Regions from separate parts of the Sulfitobacter sp. IGS-18 genome, predicted to be linked through region 1. Evidence: riboswitches for the same ligand, from Rfam matches in the RefSeq annotation. Region 1 holds a riboswitch; the other holds the start of a gene.
What was found. A riboswitch is a leader RNA that binds a small molecule or an ion and turns the genes downstream of it on or off. The one in region 1 is predicted to bind cobalamin.
Positions count from the first base shown of each region.

Region 1 (8,013 bases):
TCCACGTCAGGCTGACCCATGGTCACGATCTCGCGTTTGATCCGCACTTTCATGCGGGGGAAGGGCGGTGTTTCGGAATGCGCTTCCTTCCACTCCAGATCGCTGCAACCCGGCAGGGCGCGAAGATGGGCAATTACCGCATCGATGCCTTCACGCGGCCCCGCAATGGTGCCATTCACACCCTCATGCGCCAGCAGCAGCGTCCCCTTGACACCCTGCGCGACACAAAGCTCCAGCAGCGCGGGTTTCAGCGCGGCGGGGTCTTCGAACCGGGTAAAGTGGTACAGGGCGGCGATCGTGTGCATGGGGCGGAAATAGGCCCTTGGGGGGCTGTTGTGCAAGGGGGTGCTGGGGTAAAACCCGGTATCCAATCAGAAACGGAGTGACCGCGATGCATGCCCTGATCGTAATCGACGTACAGAAGGATTTTTGCCCGGGCGGCGCGCTTGCGGTGCCCGAGGGTGATCTGATCGTGCCGGGCATTACCGATCTGATGGCAGAATTCGACGCGGTTGTTCTGACCCAGGATTGGCACCCGGCGGGGCATTCCTCCTTTGCCAGCGCGCACGAGGGGCGTGCGCCCTACGACATGATGGAAATGCCCTATGGTCCGCAGGTCCTCTGGCCCGACCACTGCATTCAGGGCAGCCTGGGGGCGCAGTTCCACGAGGGCCTTGCCCAGGACCGTGCAGACCTGATCATCCGCAAGGGCTATAACCCGGCAATCGACAGCTATTCCGCGTTTTTCGAGAATGACCACAGCACCCCCACCGGGTTGGAAGGCTATCTGCGCACCCGCGGCATCGACAGGCTGACCATGGTGGGGTTGGCGCTGGATTTCTGCGTCAACTTTTCGGCTGTTGATGCGGCGAAACTGGGCTTTGCTGTGACGGTGCGGCAGGATCTGTGCCGCGCGATTGATCTGAACGGTTCGCTGGAGGCCGCACGGGCCGGAATGACCGCCAGCGGCGTGCAATTGGCCTGAACCTAATTCAGCGGGCTTTCTGTCTGTGCCAGGTCAAGCAGGCCCAGCGCTTCCAGCCCGCCCAGTGTCGAATCGACTGCCACGGTGGCCAGGACAATGCCCATGACCCGGCTGATCACGCTTGACCCGGTGGTGCCGATCAGACGGCCAATCCGAGAGGCCAGCAGCAAAAGCACCAGTGTCAGCAGCAGCACGAGCACCAGCAACCCGCCGGTGATCGCCTGATCGACCACGGGGTTGGTATGATTGTCGGTCAGGATCACGATCGCCAGCATGGCACCGGGGGAGGCGATCGAGGGCATCGCCAGAGGAAAAACCGCACCTGCCAGGTGATCGCGTTCGGCGCTTGCGACCTCCTTTTCGGGTTTGCTGTCGCCAAAGATCATGGTCATGGCAAAGAGGAACAGGACCATCCCGCCCGCGACCTGGAATGATCCCAGCCGTAACCCCAGGGATTCCAGCAGGAACTGGCCGCCAATGAGAAAGGCCAGCAACACGGCCCCGGCCACAAGCACCGCCCGCAAGGCGAAACTGCGGTGCAACTGCTTGGGAACATGGGCAGTCGCATAGAGGAATATCGGAATGCTTCCGATGGGGTCGATGACCACCACCAGCGTAATGAATTCACGGATCAGGTTCTGCCAGTCCATCGGGGCGGCTATCTTTCGGGGCTGAATGCTGGGCGTTGCCCTACATTATCTGGATTGAACGGCGGGTGAAACGCCAAAGCGATCCGTTAAGGCTAAAGGCCTTCGAAGATTGGCTTTCCCTTGGCAAAGATGCCCCGGACAAGGCGCAGTTTGCCTGCAATCTGCGCCCGGTCCCTGAACTGGTCGTTGGACACCACGGGCATGTTGTTTTCCCTGGCGTATTTCAGCAGGAAAGCATCCGCTTCCGTCCCGGCGGGGCAGACCATCACCCGGTTTTGCGGCAGGCCCAGTGCCTTGGCAAAATCCTTTTCCGTCAGGCTCTTGTCCTTCAGGTGGTGCCGTGATGAGGCATCAAGAAAGACAACCGGTGCATATTTGCGTTTCAGCAGGGCGCTGACGACCAGCCGCAGGCTGGCCAGTTCCGCCACCTCGCCATCCCAGTAGAGGACATTGGTGCCGTCGATCACGATGTCCTTGCGGTCACTGGCGGCGACAGTTTCGCCGGGCGGGGCGGCAGGTGCGGGCGGGCGGCCCAGCCGAGACAGGGCAACGGCACCCAGCACCAGCACGGCGGCACCGCCCCAGCCCCATGCATTTGCCGCAATGAACGGATAGGACAGCGACAAAAGCGCCGCCAGCGCGGCTGTGCCCAGCAAGGTCTGCCAAAGCGCTGTGGCCAGGCAGCGGACATAGCCAAAGGCGGCCAGCGCCAGGACAACGGGGGTCAGGATCTGCAATGGTGTGAGGCTTGCAAGCACATCCATGGTTCAATCCTAACCTTTAGCCTTGCCCCTGTCCTGCAGTCTTTGCCACAAGGGTGCGGAAGTTCTGAGGAATAACTGATGGTCGATATCGCAACCCGCGTCTGGAATCACAAGTGGAAGATCGACCCGATCGTCCGGTCCCTGATCGACATGGATTTCTACAAGCTGTTGATGTGTCAATCCATTTTCCGCAACAAACCGGATACCGAGGTCACGTTCTCGCTGATCAACCGGTCTGACCACGTGCCCCTGGCCAAGCTGATCGACGAGGGCGAGCTGCGCGAGCAGCTGGACCATATCCGCTCGCTCAGCCTCAGCCGGGGCGAAAGCACCTGGCTGCGGGGCAATACCTTTTACGGCAAGCGTCAGATGTTCCGGCCCGATTTCATGGAATGGTTCGAGGGGCTGCGCCTGCCGCCCTACCACCTGGAGCGGCGCGGCGACCAATATGAGCTGACCTTCGAAGGCAAATGGCACGAGGTCATGCTGTGGGAAATTCCCGCGCTGGCGGTGCTGATGGAACTGCGGGGCCGGGCCGTGCTGGACACGATGGGCCGCTTCGAACTGCAGGTGCTCTATGCCCGCGCGATGACCCGTGTCTGGGAAAAGATCGCTGTCCTGCGCGAGATCCCCGACCTCTCCGTGGCCGATTTCGGCACCCGCAGGCGGCACAGCTACCTCTGGCAGGACTGGTGCGTACAGGCGATGCAGGAAGGCCTGGGCAAGGCCTTTACCGGGACCTCGAACTGCAAGATCGCGATGAGCCGCGAGCTGGAGGCGATCGGGACAAATGCGCATGAGTTGCCAATGGTTTACGCCGCATTGGCCGAGGATGATGCCGCGCTGGCACAGGCCCCCTACGAGGTGCTGTCGGACTGGCACGAAGAGCATGACGGGAACCTGCGGATCATCCTGCCGGACACCTATGGCACCAAGGGTTTCCTCGACAATGCGCCGGACTGGCTTGCCGGCTGGACAGGCATTCGCGTGGACAGCGGCGACCCGGTCAAGGCCGCGCAGATTGCCATCGACTGGTGGAAGTCGCGGGGTGAGGATCCGACCCAGAAGCGGGTGATCTTCAGCGATGGTCTGGATGTGGACAAGATACGGGAACTGCATGGAAAATTCGCCGGAAAGGTGAATGTCTCCTTCGGTTGGGGCACATTGCTGACCAATGATTTCAGGGGCCTGGTGAAAGATGATGCGCTGGCCCCTTTCTCGCTGGTGTGCAAGGCCGTGGCGGCCAATGGCAGGCCGACGGTGAAGCTGTCGGACAATCCCAACAAGGCAATGGGCCCGGCCGAAGAGATCGAGCGCTACAAGCGGGTGTTCGGGGTTGGCGCGCAGGACCGTCAGGAGGTTGTGGTCTAGAACGCGCGCAACGGCCCCGGCCGATGGGGGCAGAGCACGGGTGTCTACTTTGGCGTGGTCACCTCGCGACCAGCCGCGTTCATCTGCCGTTCCCGCCAGATGATCAGCAATCCGCCACCTGCCAGCAGCAGCGCGCCGGGGAACAACTCGGACCAGGGCGCTTCGCCGTAGAACAGCCAGCCCAGGACAAAGGCCAGCGGGATGCCGAAATAGCCGAACGGGGCAAGGTTGCTCTGTTCAGTCATACGGTAGGCCGTCACCAGCACCAGCACGGCAAATCCGCCGAGCCCGCCCATCGCCACAATCCACAGCAGGTCCGTGCTGTCCTGCATTGGCGTGAAACCGCCCGTGGCCAGCGTCAGCACCAGCGCACCCAGGGTCGCGACGCCGGTGGAATACAGGTTGATCAGGGCTGTTGGCGGGCCGTCGTCCATCATCCGGGCGGTGACGGCGGTCAGCGCATAACAGAGCGCCGCGCCCAGCGGCAGCAGGGCCGCCAGTGAAAAGCTGTCCCGGCCCGGTCCCACGATCATCACCACCCCGGCAAAGCCGACCAGCACCGCGGCCCAGCGCACCAGCCCGACCTTTTCGCCCAGCAGGGGCACGGCAAGTGCGGTGACAAAGACTGCGTTGGAATAGGAGATGGTGGAGGCGGTGGCAAAGGTCAGGATGCCCAGCGACAGGTAAAAGAAATATTGCGCGAAGGTCAGGATCAGCCCGCGCAGCAGGGCCAGTTTCCATTGCCGCATGTGCAGGCTGCGCCCTTTGGCGTGCCAGTCCCGGGAGGTCCAGAGGACCAGAAGTGCCGGGATCAGCCCCACCAGGTTGCGGTAGGCCGAAAGTTCGGCGGCCCCGTAGCTGCCGGAGAGGTGTTTGATGATCAGCCCCATGCCATCGAACAACAGGATCGCAAACAGCGAATAGAGAATCGCGAGGGTGGTTCGGCTCACGCGGCGAAGGCTCCTGTCAGAGGGGGAGGGTTGTCCGCCTGTTATGGGCCGCAGGGCAGAGCAGGGCCAGAGGAAATTGAAACGTCATGGTCGGGTGCGGCCAGGCCACCACCCGATCCGGGGCCGGAGTACCGGGGATTGTGCACCGGGGCCGGCGTTTCCAGACAGCGCAAGGCGTTGCTGCGGGCAAGCGCATTCGGCGCATGAGTTGTCGTGAATGAGCCTTGCCTTGGCTGGGCCGAAGTGCAACATTGGGCTTGCTTGGTGTTCCCGCAAGCGCCCCTTTGGGTGTGGAACCGAACAGGGAATTCCGTAAGGGCCGCACAGCCTGAAACGGAAGCCGCCCCCGCGACTGTAAGCGGAGAGTCTGTGCCCAACGTGCCACTTGACCATTCGGTCGGGGAAGGCGGGCAAAGGCATCGACCCGTGAGCCAGGAGACCTGCCAGGCGTGAGAAACTTGAAACAGGTCGTCGGGTGTGACGGCAAGGAGAAGACCATGACTACAATGACTGCCAAGTCGCAGACCGCCAGCCGCTTTGTTCCCGCGATCTTTGCCGCCGTTCTGGGCCTTGCCCTGATCACGCTGACCGGGCACGTTCAGGCCGCCGCGTTGCATGATGCCGCGCATGATGTGCGCCATGCCACAGGTTTCCCCTGCCACTGACCCCATTGGGCCATCGGGACCAGGTCTGAGCCGCGTCAAAGCAGGCGGTGACCCGGTTCCCCTGGTGAACAACGCAGCGCGTTCCGGTCAAAGACCTTTATCAGCTTGAGGCGCTGCCGATTTTCGGCGGCGTGTTTGCGTTGATTGGTGTCGGTGCCGGCGCGTTGCCATGAAAGCAAGAGGATCTCGTTATGACTTCACGGTTTTTGGTTTCCGCCCTTTTTGCAGGGGCCTTGGCGGGTGCGATCATCGGCCTGCTGCAACTGGTATTTGTGCAGCCTGTGCTGCTGCATGCGGAGCTTTATGAAAGCGGGGAGCTGGTCCATTTCGGCGCAGAGGCGGTCAGCGCCCATCCCGCCTTGCCCGGTTTCGACCTGATGCGTGACGGGTTGAGCGTGATTTTCACCATGCTGACCTATACCGGTTATGCGCTGATCCTGGTTGCGGCCATGAGCTTTGGCGAGGACCGCGGTGCGCGGATCGACGGGCGCTGGGGTATCCTGTGGGGCGTGGCCGGTTTCGTGGCCTTTCATCTGGCCCCCGGATTTACCCTTGCCCCGGAAGTGCCCGGTGTGGCTGCGGCCGATGTGGCCCTGCGGCAGGTCTGGTGGTTTGCGACGGCGATTGCGGCCTGTGTGGCGCTCTGGCTGCTGGCCTTTGGCCAGAACTGGGCGGCCTGGAGTGCGGCGGCGCTGTTGCTGGCCGCACCGCATCTGATCGGCGCGCCGGAGCCCGAGACCTTTACCGGTCCTGTCCCGACCGAGATCGGCGCGCTGTTCGCGGCGCGTGCGCTCGGCGTCGGTCTGGCGGCCTGGGTGTTGCTCGGGTGCTTTGCGGGCTATTTCTGGCAGCGCGAAGGGGAGCATGCCGCCCAGGCGGCGTGAGGGTGTGATGGGCAGAACGCTTGCGCTTTTCGTCATCGGCCTTGTCTTTGGAGGCGGTCTCGGCTTTGCCTTTGCGGCGGGCAACGGGATCACTTTTGACGGGCATGATCATGGGGATGCGGCCCAGCATGGCGGGATGGATCACGGGGGCATGACTGCCGGCGGGATGGATCATGCCAGGATGCACGAGACGCCGATTGCGGTCGCGGCGGATGCCGCGCCCGAGGTTCAGATCATGGTCAGCCCGGACCCGATGGCGGGCTATAACCTGCATGTCATGGTCGAGAATTTCGAGTTTTCGCCGCAGAACGCCAGCCTGCCCCATCAACCAGGGCAGGGCCATGCGCATGTCTATGCAAACGGCGTCAAGCTGGCCCGGATCTATGGCCCCTGGATGCATCTGGATGGCCTGCCCAAAGGCCAGGTAGAGATCGAGGTGACGCTGAACAGCAACGATCATCATCCGCTGGAGGTGGAGGGCACGCCGGTAACGTCCCGGGCCGTGGTGGAGGTGGAATGACCGCAACGCTTTATGTCTGCACCACCTGCCGCGCGGGTGAGGTGCTGGAAGAGGATGCACCCCGGCCCGGCGCGCTGCTGCACAGCGCATTGACCGAAGCGGGGGCACCTGACGCGGTCGAGATCGTCGGGGTGGCCTGTCTGTCCGCCTGTTCGCAAGGGGCAGCGGTGGCGCTGTCGGAGCCGGGCAAATGGACCTATGTCTATGGCCGTCTGACCCCGGCGGATGCCCCCGATATCCTGGCCGGTGCCGCCGCCTATGCCGCAAGTGCCGACGGGCTGGTGCCCTGGCGCGAGCGCCCCGTGATTTTCCGCAAGCAGAGCCTTGCGCGTGTTCCCCCCTTTACCCTGCCTTTGGAGGCTGCCGAATGAATGACCTGAGCAAAATTCCCGTGACCGTGATCACCGGGTTTCTGGGCGCTGGCAAAACCACGCTGATCCGCCATCTGATGGCCAATTCGGGCGGGCGGCGGCTGGCTGTTCTGGTGAACGAATTCGGGACCGTGGGGGTGGATGGCGACATCCTGAAATCCTGTGCAATCCCCGATTGCCCGGCAGAGAACATCGTGGAATTGGCCAATGGCTGTATCTGCTGCACGGTGGCGGATGATTTCATCCCCACCATCGAGGCGCTGATGGCGCTGCCCACGCGGCCCGATCACATCCTGATCGAAACCTCCGGTCTGGCGCTGCCAAAACCGCTGCTCAAGGCTTTCGACTGGCCCGCGATCCGTTCGAAGATCACGGTGGACGGGGTGATTGCCCTGGCCGATGCCGAAGCTGTGGCGGCAGGTCGTTTCGCCCCTGACGAGGCGGCGGTGGATGCGCAGAGGCTGGCCGATGACAGCCTGGATCACGAGACCCCGCTGTCCGAGGTATTCGAGGATCAGATTGCCTGTGCGGATATCATCCTGATGTCCAAGGCCGATCTGGCCGGTGAGGAAGGGCTCGCCACGGCGCGCCGGATCATCGAGGCGGAAAGCCCCCGCCCGATCCGCATCCTGCCGATGACCGAAGGGGTGATCGACCCCAAGGTGGTGCTGGGCCTGAATGCCGCAGCCGAGGACGATCTGGCGGCCCGCCCGTCGCATCATGACGGGGCGGATGACCACGAGCATGATGATTTCGAGACCATTGTGGTGCCCATGCCCGAGGTCGAGGATGTGAACGCGCTGGTCGCGGCCATCGAAAGGCTGGCAACCGAACAGCACATCCTGCGGGTCAA
Region 1 covers NZ_CM184556.1:215,093-223,105, forward strand. Annotated here, with positions in the region: gene trhO (oxygen-dependent tRNA uridine(34) hydroxylase TrhO) at 1-305, opposite strand, end outside; gene pncA (bifunctional nicotinamidase/pyrazinamidase) at 392-985, shown strand; gene ACWNZ3_RS01005 (MarC family protein) at 988-1,635, opposite strand; gene ACWNZ3_RS01010 (NYN domain-containing protein) at 1,728-2,399, opposite strand; gene pncB (nicotinate phosphoribosyltransferase) at 2,478-3,770, shown strand; gene ACWNZ3_RS01020 (DMT family transporter) at 3,815-4,720, opposite strand; cobalamin riboswitch at 4,966-5,182, shown strand; gene ACWNZ3_RS01025 (CbtB domain-containing protein) at 5,227-5,385, shown strand; gene ACWNZ3_RS01030 (CbtA family protein) at 5,577-6,269, shown strand; gene ACWNZ3_RS01035 (hypothetical protein) at 6,277-6,789, shown strand; gene ACWNZ3_RS01040 (DUF1636 family protein) at 6,786-7,160, shown strand; gene cobW (cobalamin biosynthesis protein CobW) at 7,157-8,013, shown strand, end outside.

Region 2 (8,013 bases), 730 kb from region 1:
CGATTTTCTACCGCGACTGGCTGTTCGCCGTCCCTGCCTGCGAACTGACCAAAGCGGGCAGCTATGTCACCCATCAGGTCGGCAGCTACGGCGTGGTCATCGTGCGCGGTTCCGATGGCGTGATCCGCGCCTTTCACAATTCCTGCCGCCATCGCGGTTCGGTCATCTGCAACAAGGCAAAGGGCGTATCGCCCAACCTGGTCTGCCCCTACCACCAATGGACATATAGCCTGGACGGAAAGCTGTTGTGGGCCCGCGAAATGGGGCCTGATTTCGATCCGTCACAGCATGGGTTGAAGCCGGTCCATTGCCGGGATCTGCAGGGGCTGATCTATATCTGCCTTGCCGATGAAGCGCCCGATTTCGACGCCTTCGCCGCCCTCGCGCAGCCCTATCTTGCGGTGCATGACCTGAGCGACGCCAAGGTCGCGCATGAGACAAGCATCATCGAAGACGGCAACTGGAAACTGGTCTGGGAAAACAACCGCGAATGTTACCATTGCGGCGGCAACCATCCGGGCCTGTGCCGGTCCTTTACCGATGATCCGACCGTCACCGGCATCGAGGAAGGGGAGACACCGCCGCATCTTCAGACCCATTTCGACCGGCTGGAAGATCAGGGCTATCCCTCGCAATTCCGCATGGCCGAGGACATGCAATACCGCCTTGCGCGGATGCCGCTTCTGCCGGGTGCCAAGAGCTTTACGATGGATCTGAAACCCGCAGTGACAAAGTTTCTCGGGCGGGTCCGGGACGACACCGCCGGCACTTTGCTGAAATACCATTACCCCACCACCTGGAACCATTTCCTGCCGGATCATTCCATCGTCTTTCGCGTCACACCGCTGACGGCGACGACAACGCAAGTCACGACCAAATGGCTGGTCCACAAGGATGCCGTGGAAGGTGTGGATTACGATCTCCGGCGCCTGACCGAGGTCTGGATCGCCACCAATGACGAGGACCGCCGGGTGGTGGAAGACAACCAGCGCGGCATCAATTCACCCGCCTATGAGCCCGGTCCCTATTCGCCCATCCACGAGACCGGCGTGATCGGTTTTGTCGACTGGTATTGCAACACGATGTCGCGGCGGCTGACCCCGACCCAGATGGCGGCGGAGTAACACGATGAAAGATATCGCCCATCCGTCCAATATCTTCTGGCAGGACGATGAACCGCTGGAATGCGTGTCAGTCATCCCCGAACTGGCCAATACCGCCACATTCACCTTTCGCGCGCCCTCGGGGGCGCTGTTCGACTTCAAGCCGGGTCAGTTCCTGACGCTGGAACTGCCGGTGCCCGGCGGCACCGTGCACCGGACCTATACGATTTCCTCCTCGCCCTCGCGGCCGCGGTCGATCTCGATCACCGTCAAGGCGCAGGCTGACAGCATCGGCACACGCTGGATGCTGGATCACCTGGAACCCGGCATGCGGCTGAAGGTGACGGGACCGGCGGGCTGGTTCACCCATACCGATTTCCCGTCAGACAAATACCTGTTCATCTCGGCCGGGTCCGGCATCACGCCGATGATGTCGATGACCACCTGGATGTTCGATCTGGGCACCGAGCCTGACATCGTCTTTGTGAACTGCGCGCGCCGCCCGTCCGAGATCATCTTTCGCCAGCGGCTGGAGCACATGGCCAGCCGGGTGCCGGGCATCGACCTGCACTGGATCGTCAAGGCGGCCGACCGTTTTGCGCCCTGGACCGGCTATCGCGGCCAGATCAACCAGCTGATGCTGGGCCTCATGGCCCCCGATTATCTGGAGCGCGAAGTCTTTTGCTGTGGGCCCGAGCCCTTCATGCAGACCGTGCGCGAGGCGCTTCAGGGTCTTGGCTATGACATGGATCGCTACCACCAGGAGAATTTCCAGGCCCCCACCCCGAACGAGGCCGAGGCCCCCGCGCTGGACGACATCGTGCCGGACGAGGATACCAGCGCCGAGATCACCTTTGCCACCTCGGGCGTCACTGCCAGGGTCGCACAGACCGACACCGTCCTGGCGGCGGCCAAGGCCAGCGGGCTCAACATCCCGTCGGGCTGCACCTTTGGCATCTGCGGCACCTGCAAGATCCGCAAGACCGAGGGCGATGTTCACATGGTCCATAACGGCGGCATCTCGGAGGATGATATCGCGGAGGGTTATATCCTGGCCTGCTGTTCGAACCCGATCGGCAAGGTCACCGTCGAGGTGTGATTGTATTCACCAGAACGAGAGGTTAACCAGTTTCTGTCGGTTTCCGAAAGGAATCAAAAGGGAATCCGCCACCGCGCAAGCGGTGAACCGGAACTGCCCCCGCAACTGTAGACGGCGAGTGCCAAGCCATAAATGCCACTGTGGTCCAAGGACCATGGGAAGGCAGCCAAGCACAGCGACCCGTCAGTCAGGAGACCTGCCGACATGCAACAGCAACGCGGTCCGGGCGGGGTGTCCGGGGAGGTGCCATATGACGTTTTCCTCAACGGGGCCTTTCGGGGTTTCCGGTAACTGCAACAATGCTCCGGCCCTCGCGGCCGGCGCCGTGTTGCCGTCCGAGGTCGGCAATCCCTTCCTGTCTCCGGTCGCTTCATCAACCGGAGATCACATATGTCCCTCAAATCCCTGAGCGGCGCCGCCCTGACGGCAATGGTGCTGGCGCTGCCGGCATTGGCCAAAACCGACTATCCGCTGACCATCGACAACTGCGGCATAGAACTGGTGTTCCCGAAGGCCCCCGAGACTGTGGTTTCGCTTGGCCAGCGGGGCACCGATATCCTGTATCAGCTGGGGCTGGCCGACCGGGTCAGGGCGACCTCGGTCTGGCGCAGTCCGGTGCTGCCGCAGTTCGCGCAAGTGGATGCCGGGATCGAAAGGCTGGACAACAACAACCCCTCCTTCGAGGCGGTGATCGAACGCCGCCCCGACCTGGTGACGACTGACCTGCAATATTACATCGGGATAAAGGGGTCCGTCGGCACGCGTCAGCAATTCGCGGACCTCGGCATTCCGGCCTACAACCTGCCCTCGGATTGTGCCGACCGGCCGCAGATGGAAACCTCGGACGGCCCGCGCCCGGTGCCCTTCGAGATGGACCTCGTTTATCGTGACATTGCCGAGCTGGCCGAGATCTTTGACGTCCAGGACCGGGGCGCGGCGCTGATCGCGGATCTGCGCAAGCGTGAAGCAGCGGCAAAGGCAAGGGTCGGCGCGGTCTCCGGGGATGTCAGCGTCGTCTTCTGGTTCTCGTCGGCAACCACGGAGGCCGACCCCTATGTCGCCGGGCAGAACGGCGCACCGGGCTACATGGCCCGGCAACTCGGGATGACCAACATCATCGACAGTTTCGAGGACTGGCCGACCGTGAGCTGGGAGACCATCGCCCGGAAGAACCCGACGATCATCGCCATCGCCGACATGAGCCGCCGCCGCTATCCGATGGATTCGACCGAGGCCAAGATGGCGTTCCTGACCGGCGATCCGGTGGCCAGCCTGATGGAGGCGGTCAGCGAGGGCCGGGTGCTGCCGATGGACGCGATGACGCTGAACCCTTCGACCCGGATCATCGACGGGCTTGAGGCACTGGCCGAAGCGATGGAGGCGCAGGGCCTGAAATGACCTGTGCCGCCGCCCCTGCCGCGCAGCTGCGACCCGTCGCGCTCCGGGCTGTGGTTGAGCGGCCCGAGATCGGCGATTGCGGCTGCGGAAATTGCTGGCTAGAACAACGCCTGTCGGTTTCCGCAAGGAATCAAAAGGGAATCCGCCACCGGTCCGCCGGTGAACCGGAACTGCCCCCGCAACTGTAGGCGATGAGCGTGCAGCGATCATGCCACTGTGGCCCCGTGCCATGGGAAGGCCGCTGCCGTGACGACCCGCCAGTCAGGAGACCTGCCGACAGCAAACGTAACGCGGCCCGGGCGGGGAGTCCGGGGAGGTGTCGAATGAACTTTGTCCAGCGGTGCTCCCACGCACCCTCCATCGCCAGCCTGCAGATGTCAGCCGCCCCGGTTGCCATGCAGGCCAGCCATGGGTTCGCCATACCCTCTTTGTCTCCGGGCGCATCACACTCCGGAGACATAGGATGTACCACAAGAAACTAAGGGCGGCCCTGCTGGGCGCGGTCTGTTTCGCGCCGGTGGCGCAGGCCCAGACGGCCTATCCCCTGACGATCGAGAATTGCGGCGTCGACGTCACCTTTGACGCGGCCCCTGAAACGGCGGTGACTGTCGGTCAGGCCGGAACCGAACTGATGTATGGGCTGGGGCTTGGCGACAGGGTTGCCGGAACGTCGGTGTGGTTCACCGAAGTGTTGCCGGAGTTCACCGAATTGAACGCTGGCATTGAACGTCTGGCCGACAATGACCCCAGCTTTGAATCCGTGGTCGAGAAGCGCCCCGATGTGGTTGTCGTGCAATATGAATGGCACATCGGCCCGCAGGGCATCGTGGCCACCCGCGATCAGTTTGCCGACCTTGGCATCCCGACCTTCGTGCTGCCCGCCGATTGCTGGGCCAAGGACAACAGCACCGGATCGGACGGCACCCGTCTGGCCATGTTCGAAATGGACAGCATCTATGCCGGTGTCACCCAGTTGGCACAGATCTTTGACGTGTCCGAAAAAGGCGCGGCTCTGGTCGCCGATCTGAAAGCCCGCGAAGCGGCGGCCATCGAACAGGCGGCGGCGCTGGATCTTGAGGATGCTTCGGCCGTGTTCTGGTTCTCCTCCGCCGAGATGGACATCGACCCCTATGTCGCGGGCCGCAAGGGACCTCCGGGTTACATGATGGACAAGCTCGGGCTGCGCAATGTCGTACAAAGCGACGAGGAATGGCCGGTTGTCAGTTGGGAAAGCATCGCCCGCGCCAATCCTTCGGTCATCGTCGTCGCCGAAATGGACCGGCGCCGTTTCGAGGCGGATGATGTGGAGAAAAAGCTGGAATTCCTGCGCAGCGATCCGGTGACCAGCCAGATGGACGCAGTCAGGAATGACCGCATCGTGATCCTGAACGCGCATTCGATGGACCCCTCGATCCGCAATGTCACAGCGCTTGAGACTTTGGCCGAGGCCCTGCCGGAGTTTGATCTTCAATGAGTGATCTGGCTGCCCCCCGCGTTTTGCGGCGCACATATGGGCTGCGGGTCGCGCAGGGGGCGGCCATATTGATGCTGGCCGTTCTGGGCGGTGTCGTCATTGGCGAGACGCCGCTGCCGCTTGCGACGGTGGCGGCGGTCTTTGCCAATAACATCTGGGACGCCGGGCTGATTGTGGACCCCATCGACGCCGGGATCATCTGGAGCTACCGGCTGCCGCGCACCCTTCTGGCTGCCGCCTGTGGTGCGGGGCTTGCCCTGTCAGGTGTCGTTCTGCAGGCATTGGTGCGCAATGCGCTGGCCGATCCCTATTTGTTGGGCGTGTCCGCAGGGGCCGGAGCCGGTGCGGTTGCGGTCACCATTCTGGGCGTTGGCGGCGGTCTGCTCGGCATCTCGGGCGGGGCCTTTGTCGGGGCGACGCTGGCCTTTGCCGTGGTGGCAATGCTGGCGCGCGCGGCGGGTGGCGGTTCGGCGCAGCTGGTGCTTGCGGGCATCGCCGGTTCGCAGCTTTTCAACGCGCTCACATCCTTTCTGATCGCCAAATCGGCAAATGCCGAACAGGCGCGCGGCATCATGTTCTGGCTGCTGGGCAACCTGTCGGGGGTGCGCTGGCCCGATGTGATGCTGGCGGCCCCCGTCACGGCGGTCGGCTTTCTGATCTGCCTGTGGTTTGCCCGCGCGATGGATGCGTTTTCCTTCGGGGTCTCCTCGGCGGCCTCGCTTGGCATCGCGGTGCGTCGGGTGCAGATCATGCTGATCGGTGCCGTGACCCTGATGACCGCCACCATGGTCAGCCTGGTCGGCTCCATCGGTTTCGTGGGCCTTGTGATCCCCCATGCCATGCGCTTTGTCGTCGGCCCCCGGCACGCGCGGCTGGTGCCTGCTTCGGCCCTGGCGGGGGCGGTGTTTCTGATCGTGGCGGATATCGCCTCGCGCATGCTGATCCCCGGTCAGGTTGTCCCGATTGGTGTGGTCACGGCGCTGGTTGGCGCACCGGGCTTTGCGCTGATCCTTGTGCGCAACAGGAGATGGTCATGAGGCTGGAGGCAAAATCGCTTGGCTGGGCGGCAGGGTCGCGGCCCATTGTCGAGGACGTCTCGCTTGAGGTTGCGCCGGGTGAGACGCTTGGCCTGATCGGCCCGAACGGTTCCGGCAAATCCACGCTGCTGCGTCTTTTGGCGGGACTGCTGACGCGCCGCACCGGCACCGTGCTGCTGGAGGGCGCGCCCCTGACCACGCTCAGCAGGCGCGACATCGCCCAAAAGATTGCGGTTGTGGAACAGATCGCCGAAACCTCAGAGGCACTTTTGGTGCGCGATGTGGTCGAGTTGGGGCGCACGCCCTGGCTGTCGGCGCTGGCCCCTTTCGGTGCGCAGGACCGGGCCATCGTGACCGATGCGCTGGAGGCCGTGGGCATGGCCCAGATGGCAGGGCACCGCTGGGCCACGCTGTCGGGCGGTGAACGCCAGCGGGTCCAGATCGCACGGGCACTGGCGCAGCGGCCGCGCATCCTGATCCTGGATGAGCCGACCAACCATCTTGATATCCACCACCAGCTGTCGCTGCTGCGGCTGGTGGCCAATCTGCCGGTGACGGTGGTCATGGCGCTGCATGATCTCAACCAGGCGATGGGCTGTGACCGCCTGGCGGTGATGGACAACGGGCGAATGGTCGCCTGCGGGCCGCCCGATGAGGTGCTGAGCACCGCGCGGCTGGCCTCGATCTTTCGCGTTCAGGCCACCCGGCTCCGCGACCCCGCCGACAATGCAACTGTCTTTCGCTTTCTATGTCACGAGGTGTGAACCGATGAAGCATATTGCGCTGCTGACGATCCTGTCCGCCCTGCCCCCCTCGGTGGCCCTTGCCGAAACGCATGAGGTGCAGATGTACACACGCAACGACCAGGGGGCGATGATCTATGAACCGGAATTTCTGAAAATCGCCCCCGGCGACGCGGTGCGTTTCATCCCGGTGCAATCGGGGCATAATGCCGCGATCATCGACGGGATGCTGCCGCAGGGTGCCGCGCCGTTCAAAAGCCAGATCAACGAAGAGTTCACCGTGACATTGACAGTGCCGGGCAGCTACGGAATCAAATGCTCGCCGCATTTCGCGATGGGAATGGTCATGTTGATTCAGGTCGGAGACATTCCCCAAGCCGATTTTCCAGCCGATCTTCCGCGCCGCGCCAAAGATCGTTTCACCGACATCCTTACCCGGGAAACCGAATGACCCTGAACCACGATCTGACCGAGGAAATCCGCGCCCATTGGTCCCGGCGCGCTGCAACCTTTGATATGTCCTTTGGGCACCGCATCGAGCCGGGCGCGGAAGCGGCGGCCTGGGCATCCCCGATGCGCGAACATCTGGGACCGGCGCCCAGGCGTGTGCTTGAGCTGGCCTGTGGCACGGGCGAGGTCACCAGGCTGATCCATGATCAGGGCCATGACGTCACCGCGCTTGATTTTTCCGAAGCCATGCTGGCCCGGGCGCGCGAAAAACACGCAGGCAAGCCACGTTTGCGGTTCCTTCATGCCGATGCCACACGCACGCTGGAGCCTGACAACAGCTATGACGCCGTGCTTTGCCGCCATCTGGTCTGGACATTGGTCGAGCCGGAGGCCGCCTTTGCCGATTGGTACCGCATTCTGCGCCCCGGCGGACGGCTGCTGATCTATGACGGTGACTGGGCGAACCTGCCGCTTGCCGGGCGGGTGGCCGCCCGGGTTCTGGCGCTGTGGAACAGGATTTCACCCGAGCCACATATTGACGGGGCGGTGGGCGAACAGCATCGCGCGATCATGCGGCGTCTGCCCTTTGCTGGGGGGCTGAGGGCCGAACGGCTGGCGCCCATGCTGGAGGCGGCCGGGTTCTCGCCAATCCGGCAACTCTCCCATGCGCCGATTGCGCGGGCGCAGCGGCAGACCACCGGGTTGCGCA
Region 2 covers NZ_CM184556.1:941,262-949,274, reverse strand. Annotated here, with positions in the region: gene ACWNZ3_RS04625 (aromatic ring-hydroxylating oxygenase subunit alpha) at 1-1,124, shown strand, start outside; gene ACWNZ3_RS04620 (FAD-binding oxidoreductase) at 1,129-2,202, shown strand; cobalamin riboswitch at 2,223-2,421, shown strand; gene ACWNZ3_RS04615 (ABC transporter substrate-binding protein) at 2,593-3,600, shown strand; cobalamin riboswitch at 3,698-3,892, shown strand; gene ACWNZ3_RS04610 (ABC transporter substrate-binding protein) at 4,064-5,074, shown strand; gene ACWNZ3_RS04605 (FecCD family ABC transporter permease) at 5,071-6,111, shown strand; gene ACWNZ3_RS04600 (ABC transporter ATP-binding protein) at 6,108-6,875, shown strand; gene ACWNZ3_RS04595 (pseudoazurin) at 6,880-7,305, shown strand; gene ACWNZ3_RS04590 (class I SAM-dependent methyltransferase) at 7,302-8,013, shown strand, end outside.
Region 2: linked by a shared signal. The riboswitch ahead of ACWNZ3_RS04610 (ABC transporter substrate-binding protein) and the one ahead of ACWNZ3_RS01025 (CbtB domain-containing protein) in region 1 are both predicted to bind cobalamin.